DNA from 3 places in the Streptomyces sp. WMMB303 genome. Region 2 is predicted to be linked to each of the others. Evidence: riboswitches for the same ligand, from Rfam matches in the RefSeq annotation. Region 2 holds a riboswitch; each other region holds the start of a gene.
The links. A riboswitch is a leader RNA that binds a small molecule or an ion and turns the genes downstream of it on or off. The one in region 2 is predicted to bind cobalamin.

Region 1 (4,184 bases), 490 kb from region 2:
TTCACCCGGATGTGTGAGGGGTGCTCCGGATCACTGTCGAACAAAATCTGTGGCTGCGCGCCCTGTCGGGCTGCTAGCTTCGCTTTCGTGGCGAAGCTGAATCAGATCATCGCAGTCGAGAAGGGCGTCAAGTCCAAGGTGGTGCAGGACCTGGCGCAGGCCCAGCACGGGCTGACGAAACCGCAGATGCTCGCGGGTATCTCGCGTACGTACCAGCCCAAGGACGAAGAGGGCGAGCAGCTTCCCCCGGAGTCGACACGCGTCCAGGTCAAGGCCGAGGATGTACTGAAGGAAACGGCGAAGATTCTCACGCGGCTGTTCGACGTGACGGCCACGAAGGACTGGTCGAACCTCTCGGCCCGCGCGGACGTCACGGTCGACGGCCGCACGGTGCTCTCCGATGTGCCGGTCTCCTACCTGCTGTTCCTGGAGAAGCAGCTGGGCGAGCTCGGCTCGTTCCTGCGGAAGCTGCCGATCCTGGACGGCGCGGAGGCGTGGGAGATCGACCCCTCCACCGACTGGTGGAAGACGGAGCAGGTCCGCACGGTGCGCACCAAGAAGGTGCCGCGCAACCACGTGAAGGCGGAGGCCACCGAGAAGCACCCGGCCCAGGTCGAGGTCTACTACGAGGACATCCCCGTCGGCTACTGGACCACGGTCAAGTACTCCGGGGCCCTCCCGGCCCGGCGGGTCAACGAACTGCTGGAACGGCTGGACAAGCTGGCGGCCGCGGTGAAGTTCGCCCGCGAGGAGGCCAACGGGACCGAAGTCGCCGACAAGCGGGCCGGCGAGGCCGTCTTCGGGTACCTGTTCGCCTGACCGCTCCCGTCCGGTGCCTCCGCTCCGCGGGGCGTGCGTCCGCGTCCCGACGTTTCCTGTCCTGACCGTGCGGCCGCCCGCGTACCGTTCGCCCGACGAGATCCAGGAGAGTGCCCCCGACGACCGACACCCAAGACTCCCCGGGCCAGGGGCCGACGCCCCGTCGGCCCGGGGTGCGCCAGGAGCGCAAAGCTGAAACTGAAGCTGATGTGTGAACCCCCGGCCGCACTGCTCACCGCAGGCGCCGGTCAGTCTCAACCTCTCGCTCCACGCTCAGCATCGCCGTTCATCGCCCGGCAACCGGGGCGGTGACGACCTCGAGACGCTGGTTCGAGCCCAGCCGGCGCATCCACGCTGCGCCGTGGTGGAGTGGCTCCACGCGAGGACATCGCCGAACGATCCGCCCATGAACCGTCAGGGCGTGCGAACGAGCGGCACCCAGGACCCCGGGGCCGGGTAAAGCCCCGGGGTCCCTTCCTTCTCCTCCCCCTCTCTTCCCCCTCTCCTCTCTCTTCCTTTCGCCGGATTCCGGTGCACTGCCGCGCTCGTCCCCGATGTCCCCACGCGTGGTACGTTGCAACAGCCAGTCAAACCCTTGATCGGGTCAGGGAATCCGGTGCGAATCCGGAGCTGACGCGCAGCGGTGTGGGACTGGGGCGTGCACGAGGCCACTGGGGCGCAGCCCCCGGGAAGGCGCACCGCCCCCGCAGTCCCGAGTCCGAAGACCTGCTGGCGGCCGCGTCCGGAGGACCCCGGCGCGGTACGACGCCGGGCCCCGCGAACGGGCCTCTGACGGAGAAGGATCTGCTGGCCATGCGCCGACCGCGCCGTATCCGCGCCCTCGTGCCGGGCCGCCCACCGGCAGCCGCCCGCCACCGCTCGGCCGCCGGCCGGGCGCGCGCACACCCGCGCCCGCCGCACCGCACCGGCCGCGCGTTCCTCACCTCGCTGCTGCTGATATCCCTGACGGCCTGCGCCGGAGAGTCCGGCGACGGCAGCGGAGACGCGCGCGGCTCCTCCGCCGAGGGCTTCCCGTACTCCGTCACCAACTGCGGGGAGCGGACCGTCTTCACCGAGCCGCCGCGGCGGGCCGTGACCATGAACCAGCACGTCACCGAGATCATGCTGGCGCTCGGCCTGCAGGACCGGATGGCCGGCACCGCCTATCTGGACGACCGGATACTGCCCCGCTACGCGAAGGCGTACCGCGGGATCGACGTCCTGGCGAAGAAGTACCCGTCCAAGGAGATCCTGCTGGGCGCGGCACCGGACTTCGTCTACGGCGGCTACGCCAGCTCCTTCGACAGGACGGAGGGGCGGTCGCGCACGGCACTGCGGGAGAGCGGCGTCAAGACCCGGCTCAACCTGGAGTCCTGCACCGACGACGTGGACATCGACACGCTGCACCGGGAGTTCCGGGAGGTCGGCCGGATCTTCGGCGTACCGGAGCGCGCGGCGGCGCTGGTCAGGAAGCAGGACCGGCAACTGGCGGCCACCGCGAAGCGGCTGAAGGGGACGGACCGCGCCCGGGTGTTCGTCTACGACAGCGGGGAGAGCTCCGCCTTCACGGCAGGCGGCGCGGGTATCGGCGACGAGATCCTGCGCCGGGCCGGCGCCCGCAACGTCTTCGCCGACCTCGACAAGACGTTCGCCGACGTCTCCTGGGAGCAGGTCGTCGAGCGCAAGCCGGAGGTCGTGGTGATCTACGACTACGGCGGAACGACCGTCGCGCAGAAGAAGAAGCGGCTGCTGGAGGACCCCGCGCTGGCCGACGTGCCCGCGATCGAGCACGGGCGGTTCGCCGTACTGCCGCTCTCCTCGGCGGTGCTGGGCCCGCGGGTGCCGGACGCGGTGGACGAACTGGCCCGGCAGTTGCACCCGGAGGACGCCGGTGATGCCGGTGCGCAGTAGCGCCGGGCCGCGCGCCTCCGCCGCCCCGCTGCGGTGCGCCCTGGTGTGCGGGGTGCTGGCCGCCGTCCTGGTCACCGGGGCGCTGGCCGGGCTGGCGCTCGGCGCGGCACGGATCCCGCTCCCCGACGTGCTGGCGGCCCTGACCGGCCGGGCGCGGCCGGGCCCGTTCACCACCATCGTGCTCGATGTGCGGCTGCCGAGGGTGCTGCTGGCCGTCGTCGTCGGCGCCGGACTGGCACTGGTGGGTGCGGTGCTGCAGGCGCTGGTGCGCAACCCGCTGGCCGATCCGTATCTGCTGGGCATCTCCTCCGGCGCCTCCACGGGCGCCGTCCTGGTCGTCGTCCTGGGCGTCGGGGCCGTCTCGATGGAGGCGGGCGCGTTCGCCGGGGCGCTGCTGGCGATGGTGACCGTCTACGCGATGGCGCGGAGCGGCACCGCGATGACGACGGGGCGGCTGGTGCTGGCCGGAGTCGCGGTGCAGTACGTGCTCTCCGCGCTGACCAGCCTGGTGCTGGTGACCTCCGCGGAGAACGAGCATCTGCGGGCCATCCTCTTCTGGACACTGGGCGGACTGGGCCAGGCCCGCTGGCAGACCCTGCTGCTGCCCGCGCTGGTGCTGGGCGCCGGGCTCGTCCTGCTGCTGGCGCTGGCCAGACCACTGGACCTGCTGCTGGTCGGCGAGGAGGGCGCCACCGTGCTGGGGCTGGACACCGGACGCTTCCGGGCGGCCTCGTTCGTCCTGGCCTCCCTGGTGACGGCGGTGCTGGTCACGGTGAGCGGCGCGATCGGCTTCGTCGGCCTGATGGTGCCGCACGCGGCGCGGATGGCGGTCGGTGCCGGGCACCGGGCGCTGCTCCCCGTCTCGGCGCTGGGCGGAGCGGCCTTCCTGGTGCTGGCCGATCTGGCGGCGCGCACCGTCGCGGCGCCCGAGGAGATCCCGGTCGGCGTGCTGACGGCCCTCACCGGCGGGCCGTTCTTCCTGTGGCTGCTGCGCCGCACCCGGCGCGCCGAGGGGGTGATGGGGTGACGCCGCCGCACGCTCTGGACGTCGAGGAGTTGTCCTACCGGGCGGACCGGGGGCCCCTCCTGCTGGACGGCGTGCGCCTGCGGGCGGCGCCGGGCGAGACCGTCGGCGTCGTCGGGCCGAACGGCAGCGGCAAGACCACGCTGCTGCGGTGCGTCTACGGAACGCTGCGGCCCACCGGTGGCCGGATCACGCTGGGCGGTCAGGACGCGGCGGGGCTGAGCGTCAAGGCCCGGGCGCGGCGAGTGGCGGCCGTGCCGCAGGACGCGGGCGGCGGGTTCGGGCTGACGGCAGGCCGGATCGTGGCGATGGGCCGCTCCCCGCACAAGCGGTTCTGGGAGGGCGACACCGCAGCGGACGCGGCACGGGTCGCCGAAGCGCTGGAGCGGACGGGGGCCGCCGCGCTGGCCCGGCGGCCCTTCGACGAGCT
Region 2 (4,184 bases):
GGCGCTGACCCTCCCCGCCGCCGGCGGGATCGCGGCGGGTGCCGCGCTCCTGGCCGGGCAGGGCGACTGGGGCGTGACGACGGTCGCCGTCCTCGCTCTCGCGCTCTGCGGCGCCATCTGGGCCCGCTCGCGGCGCGCACCGGTGGACCACACCAACGTCAACGGCGACTCCTCCACCGCGGTGGAGCCCACCGGGATCCCCGGCCCGGCCGCCGAACCGACGGCGGAGCCCGCACCCGTGTCCGTGCCCGCCGGTGTGGTCACCACCGCAGTCCGGGCCGTCGCCCCGCCCCCGCCGCCCGCGGGAGTGGCGGTCGGCTCCGCCGAGGAGGCAGCGGCCTCCGAGACCCCGGCCCCGCATCCGACCGACCGCCCCGCGTCGGCGAGCAGCCTCAGCTAGGCAGAAGGGACGACCGCATGCACATCGACTGGGCCGCGCTCGGCCAGGTCTTCGGCGTCAGCCTGGTGGCGACGGTGGGACTCGTCGGCATCTTCACCCTCGGCATCGTCGCCGGCTCGCCGCGCACCGCCGGCACCGCTCCCACGGCACTGGCCCGCACCGGCGCCTACGCGTGCTATGCGCTGTGCCTGGCAGCGGTGGCGTACGGCATCTACCTGATCGCGGGCTGAGCCCGCTCCCGTCCGGTCGCGGCGGCCCCCGGCAGGGCTGCCACGGCCGGACGAGCCGCGTCGGTGAGGGGGTACGGGAGCATCCCGTACCCCCTCACCGACGGCGCTGCTCGCAGCCCCGTCGCAGGTCAAGGGCGAGTTGACGGGGCCGGACCGGCGTGGTGGACTTCCGGTGCCAAACGGCGGCACGGAGAGGAAGCCGGTGCGAATCCGGCGCGGTCCCGCCACTGTCACCGGGGAGCGCCACCCCCAACGAAGCCACGGCCCGCACGGGCTGGAAGGCGGGGGATGGTGTGGATCCGGGAGCCAGGAGACTCTCGCCGCCGGTCGAGTCGAGCCAGGGCGAGGACCCTGAGTGAGGACGCCGAGATGCGTGGCTGTGCCGCCATATCCGCTGCCGACGTGCCCGCCGCCACCGCGGGGGACACCGTCGCGGGGACCGCTGTCGTGGGTGAGTGCGCCGGATCCGTCCGCTGATGGGCACCGCTGACGTCCGGGTGCGCGGGGTCCTGCTGGGGTTCGCCGCCGACGCGCTGCTGGGCGACCCGCGGCGCGGCCACCCGGTGGCCGTATTCGGCCGGGCCGCCGGAGCGCTGGAGCGCCGCCTGTGGCGCGACCACCGGGGTGCGGGCGCGCTGCACACCCTCCTCGCCGCGGGCGGCGCCGTCGCCGTGGCCGGCGCCGCGCTCCGTGCCGCACGCAGCCGGGCGGCCGCGCCGCTCCCCGAAATCGCCCTGACCGCGGCCGCCACCTGGGCCGTCCTCGGGGGGACGTCGCTGACCCGGGAGGCGCGAGCCGTGTGCGGCGCGCTGGAGGCCGGGGACCTGGAGCTGGCACGCGAGCGGCTGCCCGCGCTGTGCGGGCGCGATCCGCAGCGGCTGGAGGCGCCGGAAGTGGCCCGCGCCGTGGTCGAGTCGGTCGCGGAGAACACCTCGGACGCCGTGGTGGGGGCCCTGGTCTGGGGGGCGCTGGCGGGTGTCCCCGGTCTGATCGGCTTCCGCGCCGTCAACACGCTGGACGCGATGATCGGCCACCGCTCTCCTCGGCACCGCCGCTTCGGCTGGGCCGCCGCGCGGCTGGACGACGTGGCGGGCGGCCCGGGGGCGCGGCTGACCGCCGTGCTGGCCGCGCTCGCCGGCCCCGACCCGCGCGGTGCCCTGTGCGCCTGGCGCGCCGATGCGCACCGCCACCCCAGCCCCAACGCGGGCCCGGTCGAGGCGTCGTTCGCGGGCGCCCTCGGGGTGCGGCTGGGCGGCACCCTCGCCTACGGCGGACGGGTGGAGCACCGGCCCGTCCTCAACGCTTCCGGCCGCGCCGTACGCACCGCCGACATCGAGCGGGCCGTGCGGCTGTCGCGCCGGGTGGGGCAACTGGCCCTGGTGACGAGCTGTCTGACGGGAGCGGCGGTGGGCCGCCTGCGGCAGGGCCGCGCGGTGGGAGGAGCACGGTGAGCGGGCGCGGAACGGGCGGGCTGCTGGTCGCGGGGACGACCTCGGACGCGGGCAAGAGCGTGGTGACGGCGGGCATCTGCCGCTGGCTGGCCCGCAAGGGGATACGCGTCGCGCCGTTCAAGGCGCAGAACATGTCGCTCAATTCCTATGTCACCTCCGACGGGGCGGAGATCGGCCGCGCCCAGGCCATGCAGGCGGCAGCGGCCCGGGTGGAGCCGAGCGCGCTGATGAACCCGGTGCTGCTGAAGCCGGGCGGCGACCGCACCAGCCAGGTCGTCCTGCTGGGCAAGGCGGTCGGTGAGATGTCGGCGCGGGGCTACTTCGGGCGCCACCCGAGCGGCGCGGAGCCCACCGGGGACGGGGTGGACGGCGAGGGCGCGCCGCCCGCGGGGCGCGCGGAGCTGCTGGAGACGGTCGCGGGCTGCCTGGAGGAGCTGCGGCGCACCCACGACGCGGTCGTCTGCGAGGGCGCAGGGAGCCCTGCCGAGATCAACCTGCGGCGCAGCGACATCGTCAACATGGGGCTCGCCCGGGCCTGCCGGCTGCCGGTGCTGGTGGTCGGCGACATCGACCGGGGCGGGGTGTTCGCCTCGCTCTTCGGTACGACGGCGCTGCTGGCGCCGGAGGACCAGGCGCTGCTCGCGGGGTATCTGGTCAACAAGTTCCGCGGCGACGGCTCGCTGCTGGAGCCCGGCCTTCAGATGCTGCGGAGATTGACGGGGCGCCCCACGCTCGGCGTGCTGCCCTACCGACACGGGCTGGGCATCGACGAGGAGGACGGGCTGCGGGTGTCGCTGCGGGGAACCGTGCGCGAGTCCGCCGTCGCCGCGCCGTACGGCGCCGACGTGCTGCGGGTGGCCGTGCTGCCGGTGCCGTTGATGTCCAACTTCACGGATGTGGACGCGCTGGCGGCCGAGCCCGGCGTGGTGGTGCGGTTCAGCGACCGCCCCGAGGAGCTGGCCGACGCGGATCTGGTGGTGGTGCCGGGCACGCGCGGAACGGTCAAGGCTCTGGAGTGGGTGCGGGCACGGGGGCTGGCGGCGGCGCTGGCGCGGCGCGCGGCCGAGGGCCGGCCGGTGCTGGGGATCTGCGGCGGCTACCAGTTGCTGGGCGAGCGCATCGAGGACGACGTCGAGTCGCGGGCGGGCGAGGTCGAGGGGCTCGGACTGCTGCCGGTGCGGGTGCGGTTCGCGCCGGGCAAGACGCTGGCCCGTCCGCACGGAGTCGCGCTGGGCGAGCCGGTGGAGGGGTACGAGATCCACCACGGGGTGGCCGAGGTGCGCGGCGGCGAGCCGTTTCTGCACGCCGCTGACGGGGGTGACGCGGACGGCTGCCGGGTCGGCACCGTGTGGGGCACCCACTGGCACGGCTCGCTGGAGTCGGACGGTTTCCGCCGCGCTTTCCTGCGGCGGGTCGCCGCCGACGCGGGCCGCGCATTCGAACCGGCGCCGGACACCGCGTTCGCGGCGCTGCGAGAGGAGCAGCTCGACCGGCTGGGCGATCTGATCGAGGAGCACGCGGACACGGACGCACTGCTGCGGCTCATCGAAGACGGCGTGCCGGAGGGGCTGCCGTTCGTACCGCCGGGGGCGCCGTGAGAAGCCCCGGGCCCGGGCGGCACGGCACGGCGCGGCAGGCGCGGCACCCCGCGCCACCCGGGGCGCGCGGTTCGGCCGGCCGCCCGCCCGGCAGGGCCGGGCCGGCCGCCTCGGCCCACTCGACCAGCACAGCACGAAAGCCACTCGAAGGAGAGATCAGCGCATGAGCGCCCGGTATCCGTTCACCGCGGTCGTCGGCATGACCGACCTGCGGCTGGCCCTGCTGCTCAACGCCGTCAGCCCGGCGGTGGGCGGTGTGCTGGTGCGCGGTGAGAAGGGCACCGCCAAGAGCACCGCCGTCCGGGCCCTGGCGGACCTGCTGCCGGAGGTGCCCGTGGTGGCGGGCTGCCGGTTCAGCTGTGACCCGGCGGCGCCGGACCCGGAGTGCCCCGACGGGCCGCACGAGACGGCCGCTCCGCAGGCTCGCGCGGCGCGCATGGTCGAGTTGCCCGTCGGCGCCTCGGAGGACCGGCTGGTGGGCGCGCTGGACATCGAGCGTGCGCTC
Region 3 (4,184 bases), 1.0 Mb from region 2:
GCGGCCGCCGCCAGGGCACGACGATCCCGCGCCGGGTGCAGCGCGGGATGCGGCGTGACGCGTACCGCCAGGTCCCGGGCGCTGATCACCCGGTGCAGCGAAGCGGCGAACGTGTCCTCGCCGAGGAAGGCCGCCACCGTACTGGGCTCGCCGCACTGCCGGTAGCTGACCGTCACCGGCCGCACGGGCGCTTCGGCGTCGACGGCGGCCTGGAACAGGGCGCGCCGGAATCCACTCCCCGACTCGGTGCACCATGTCGTGCCCTGCGGGAAGACCAGGACCGATCGGCCCGCGCGCAGCACGGCCGCCACCTGCGCCACCGTGTCGGGCAGCGTGCGGATCCGGTCCCGGTCGATGAACTGCACCCCCGCGCGTTCCGCCAGGGGTCCGAACAACGGCCACTGCGCCACCTCCCGTTTGGCGAGCGCGGTCGCCGGTTCGACCGCCAGCAGCGCGAGCGCGTCGAGCCAGGAGATGTGGTCGGAGACGATCAGCGAACCCGCCTCGCCCGGACGCCGGCGCGGGCCCGAGACGGATGCCGGGGCCTCCAGCGTGGCACCCAGCGCCCGGATCACCCCCTTGGCCTGGGTGCGCAGCACCTCCCCGGAGGCGAGGCGCGGACCGCTCGCCAGCCCCCGGAGCAGCGCACCGGCCAGTGCCGCGTACCGGCGGGCCCGCACGCCGGTGGCCACCGGCGGCACCCGGTGGGCTGCGCACCGCACGGTGCAGGGCGAGGCCACGGTCCAGCAGCTCATCCCGGCTCCCCGAGGAAGTAGCGGTGGTAGCGGTCGTTCAACTGCTCCATGTCGAGGATCACGAAGAAGTCGGCGACGCCGAACTCCGGGTCGTGGGCGGGAGCTCCGCACACCCACGCGCCGAGCCGCAGGTAGCCGCGCAGCAGCGGCGGGAGCAGCGCGGTGCGGGCCCCGGCAGGCTCCGTCACCTGCGCCGGCGCCGACGGCTGCCACGGGCGGTGCGGGAAGACCTCCATGCCGGAGGGCGGCGCATGGCGTGCGGCGCACAGCGCCCACGTGTGCGCCGCACTCCGCCCGCCGTCCGCCAGCGGCACCGAGGCACAGCCCGCCAGGTAGCGATGCCCCGACAGCAGCACGTAGCGGGCGAGCGCCGACCACATCAGGTTGATCACTGCTCCGGACCGGTGGCCGGGATGCACGCATGACCGTCCCGCCTCGATCATCGACGTGCGGAGCCCTGCCAGCGCTCCCAGGTCGAACTCGCCGTCCGCGTAGGAGAGCCGGACCCGTCCCGGCGGCAGGAGGCGGTAGGTGCCGACGACATCGCCCGTCGCGGTTTCCGTGACGATCAGATGGTCCGCGACGGAGTCGAAGGCGTCCCTCTCGAGGCCGGACGAGCGGGACCCGGCAGCGGCTCCCATCTCCCGGCCGAACACCTCGTGGCGGAGCCGCTGCGCGGCCCGCACCTCGGCCGCGGAGTCGGCGACGGCGGCGGTGTAGGCGGCGCTTTCCCTTGCTGTGGATGAGGTTGTCATCAGTGGTGTCCCCTCAGCAGGCTCGTGCCCGGCCCGGCGGGCCGGGCCGCGTGGTGCGCGTGCCCGGGCCCGTGCGGGCCCGGCGTTCTCGCGGCGGCACGGGACCCCGGTTCCCGGGCGGTGGGGCTCGCCCGGCGTCCTCCGGGAGCACGTCCCGCCAGGTCATGAGTAGCGCCGCGGGCGGGCCGGCCGGTGGCGCCCAGGCGTCAGCGGCCTGAACCGGGGGTTCCGGCTCGGCGGGTACCGCGGCGGGACGAGCCGGGCCCGGGGATCTCTCAGGGCGGATCGCCGCGTATCGTGCCCCTCCCGCACCCCGTGCACGCGTCGCCGCCGGCCGGCCGTACCCGGTCCGCCGCGCACGTGTGCGATCGGTGCCGCGAGAGCACTCCGCCCGCGTGTGAACGCCCGTGCCGGTCCGCGCCGGTGCGCGGCCCGCCGGGGTGCGCGGCCCGGGACGCGGAGGTGACCTCAGCCTTCGCACTCCCTGCCCCCGGCTTGTCACCTGGCGTGTGTGCGACTAGTGTCGCCACGCCTTGGTGAACGGGAAATCCGGTGCGATACCGGTGCGGCCCTCGCCACTGTGATCGGGAATGCCGGCTCCGGCCCTTGCGGGCAGCCACTGGGTCCTCGGACCCGGGAAGGCGGAGTGCGGGCGGTGTACCCGTGAGCCAGGAGACCGGCCAAGGCACGTCGTCCATCCACGAGGTGCTGGAGAGGGTCTGCTGAGCCATGCACATAGCCGAGGGTTTTCTGCCTCCGGTGCACGCGGTCGCCTGGGGCGTCGCGGCGGCGCCGTTCGTCGTCCACGGAGCCCGGTCCCTGACCCGTGAGGTCAGGGAGCATCCCGAGAGCACGTTGCTGCTGGGAGCCGCGGGTGCTTTCACGTTCGTCCTGTCGGCCCTGAAGCTGCCATCGGTCACCGGCAGTTGTTCCCACCCCACCGGTACCGGTCTGGGCGCCATCCTGTTCCGACCGCCGATCATGGCCGTGCTGGGCACCATCGTGCTGCTGTTCCAGGCGCTGCTGCTCGCGCACGGCGGGCTGACCACGCTCGGCGCCAACGTCTTCTCGATGGCGATCGTCGGTCCGTGGGCCGGCTACGGGGCCTACCGGCTGCTGCGGCGCTTCGGCGCGCCGCTGATGGTCGGAGTGTTCGCGGGCGCGTTCGTCGCCGACCTGTCCACCTACTGCGTCACCAGCGTGCAGCTCGCGCTCGCCTTCCCCGACCCGAGCAGCGGCTTCCTCGGCGCACTGGGCAAGTTCGGTTCCATCTTCGCGGTCACCCAGATTCCGCTCGCGATCAGCGAGGGGCTCCTCACGGTGCTCGTCATGCGCCTGCTGGTGCAGTCCAGCAAGGGCGAACTGACCCGGCTGGGCGTGCTCCTGTCGGGCGGGCGGAAGCGGACCGAGACGGAGGCGGCGGCACGATGAAGCGCAACACCAGGATCAACGCGCTGCTGCTCGTCCTCGTGGCGGCACTCGCCGTCCTGCCGCTGGCCCTGGGGCTCGGCGACGACAAGGAAGAGCCGTTCACCGGATCCGACGCGCAGGCCGAGACGGCCATCACCGAGCTGGAGCCCGACTACGAGCCGTGGTTCTCGCCGCTGTACGAACCACCCTCCGGCGAGATCGAGTCGGCGCTCTTCGCGCTGCAGGCAGCGCTCGGTGCGGGTGTCCTGGCCTACTACTTCGGACTGCGCCGGGGTCGCCGCCAGGGGGAGCAGCGGGCCGCCCGGGCGCGGCCGGCGGGCGAGCGCACCGACAGCGGCGCCGACGAATCCGCCATCGGGCGGGTCTGAGCCGCTGTGCTGCCCATCGACGCGGCGGCGCACAGCAGTCGCTGGCGCCGCCGCCACCCCGTGGACAAAGCCGTGCTCGGGCTGGGGCTGACCGTCCTGGCCATCTCGCTGCCGCCCTGGCCCGGCGCGGCACTCGTGCTCGGGACGGCGCTCACCGTGCTGCTGGGCCCGGCAGGGGTGCCGGCGCGCAGGCTCTGGCGGGCCTACCGGGTGCCGCTGGGCTTCTGCGTGACCGGAGCGGTCACTCTGCTGTTCCAGGTCGGCGGCCCGGACGCGTTCGTCTCCCTGGCCGACGGCGGCCCTGCCCGCGCGGGCCGGCTGCTGCTGCGCACCTCCGCGGCCTCGCTCGGCGTGCTCCTGTTCGCCTTCACCACGCCGATGTCCGACCTGCTGCCGCGCCTGGTCCGGGCCGGAGTGCCCGCGCCCGTGGTGGACGTCGCGCTGATGACGTACCGCACCGGCTTCCTGCTCCTGGACTCCGTGCGCCGCGTCCGGGAGGCGCAGGCCGCCCGGCTCGGACACACCACACGGTCCGCGCAGTGGCGCTCTGCGGCCGGGCTCGGTGCGATCGCTTTCGTACGCGCCTTCGACCGGGCGGCCCGGCTCCAGGCCGGCCTCGTCGGACGGGGCTACGAGGGAACCCTGCGCGTCCTGGTGCCCGAAGCGCGCGTCTCCCCCCGCTTCACCGCCGCGAGCCTGCTGCTGCTCGCCGCCGTCACCGCAGCCACCCTCGCACTGGAGAACCCGCTGTCATGAACGAGCCGGCCCTGGTCGCCCTGCGGGGCGTGTCCTTCGCGTACGAGGACGGCCCGGTCGTGCTCGGCGCCCTCGACTTCGAGGTGCACGAGGGCCGCGCCCTCGCCCTCCTGGGTCGC

Region 1: linked by a shared signal. The riboswitch ahead of P2424_RS07580 (ABC transporter substrate-binding protein) and the one ahead of P2424_RS05435 (cobalamin biosynthesis protein) in region 2 are both predicted to bind cobalamin.
Region 3: linked by a shared signal. The riboswitch ahead of P2424_RS00650 (energy-coupling factor ABC transporter permease) and the one ahead of P2424_RS05435 (cobalamin biosynthesis protein) in region 2 are both predicted to bind cobalamin.

Annotation. Positions count from the first base shown of each region.
Region 1 is NZ_JARKIN010000001.1:1,674,472-1,678,655, forward strand. Features, by position in the region: gene P2424_RS07575 (hypothetical protein) at 88-819, shown strand; cobalamin riboswitch at 1,387-1,568, shown strand; gene P2424_RS07580 (ABC transporter substrate-binding protein) at 1,633-2,730, shown strand; gene P2424_RS07585 (iron ABC transporter permease) at 2,714-3,757, shown strand; gene P2424_RS07590 (ABC transporter ATP-binding protein) at 3,772-4,184, shown strand, end outside.
Region 2 is NZ_JARKIN010000001.1:1,183,036-1,187,219, forward strand. Features, by position in the region: gene P2424_RS05425 (inorganic phosphate transporter) at 1-400, shown strand, start outside; gene P2424_RS05430 (hypothetical protein) at 418-630, shown strand; cobalamin riboswitch at 822-947, shown strand; gene P2424_RS05435 (cobalamin biosynthesis protein) at 1,107-2,081, shown strand; gene P2424_RS05440 (cobyric acid synthase) at 2,078-3,679, shown strand; gene P2424_RS05445 (putative cobaltochelatase) at 3,843-4,184, shown strand, end outside.
Region 3 is NZ_JARKIN010000001.1:135,615-139,798, reverse strand. Features, by position in the region: gene P2424_RS00660 (lysophospholipid acyltransferase family protein) at 1-755, opposite strand, end outside; gene P2424_RS00655 (GNAT family N-acyltransferase) at 752-1,510, opposite strand; cobalamin riboswitch at 2,028-2,210, shown strand; gene P2424_RS00650 (energy-coupling factor ABC transporter permease) at 2,240-2,941, shown strand; gene P2424_RS00645 (energy-coupling factor ABC transporter substrate-binding protein) at 2,938-3,309, shown strand; gene cbiQ (cobalt ECF transporter T component CbiQ) at 3,316-4,065, shown strand; gene P2424_RS00635 (ATP-binding cassette domain-containing protein) at 4,062-4,184, shown strand, end outside.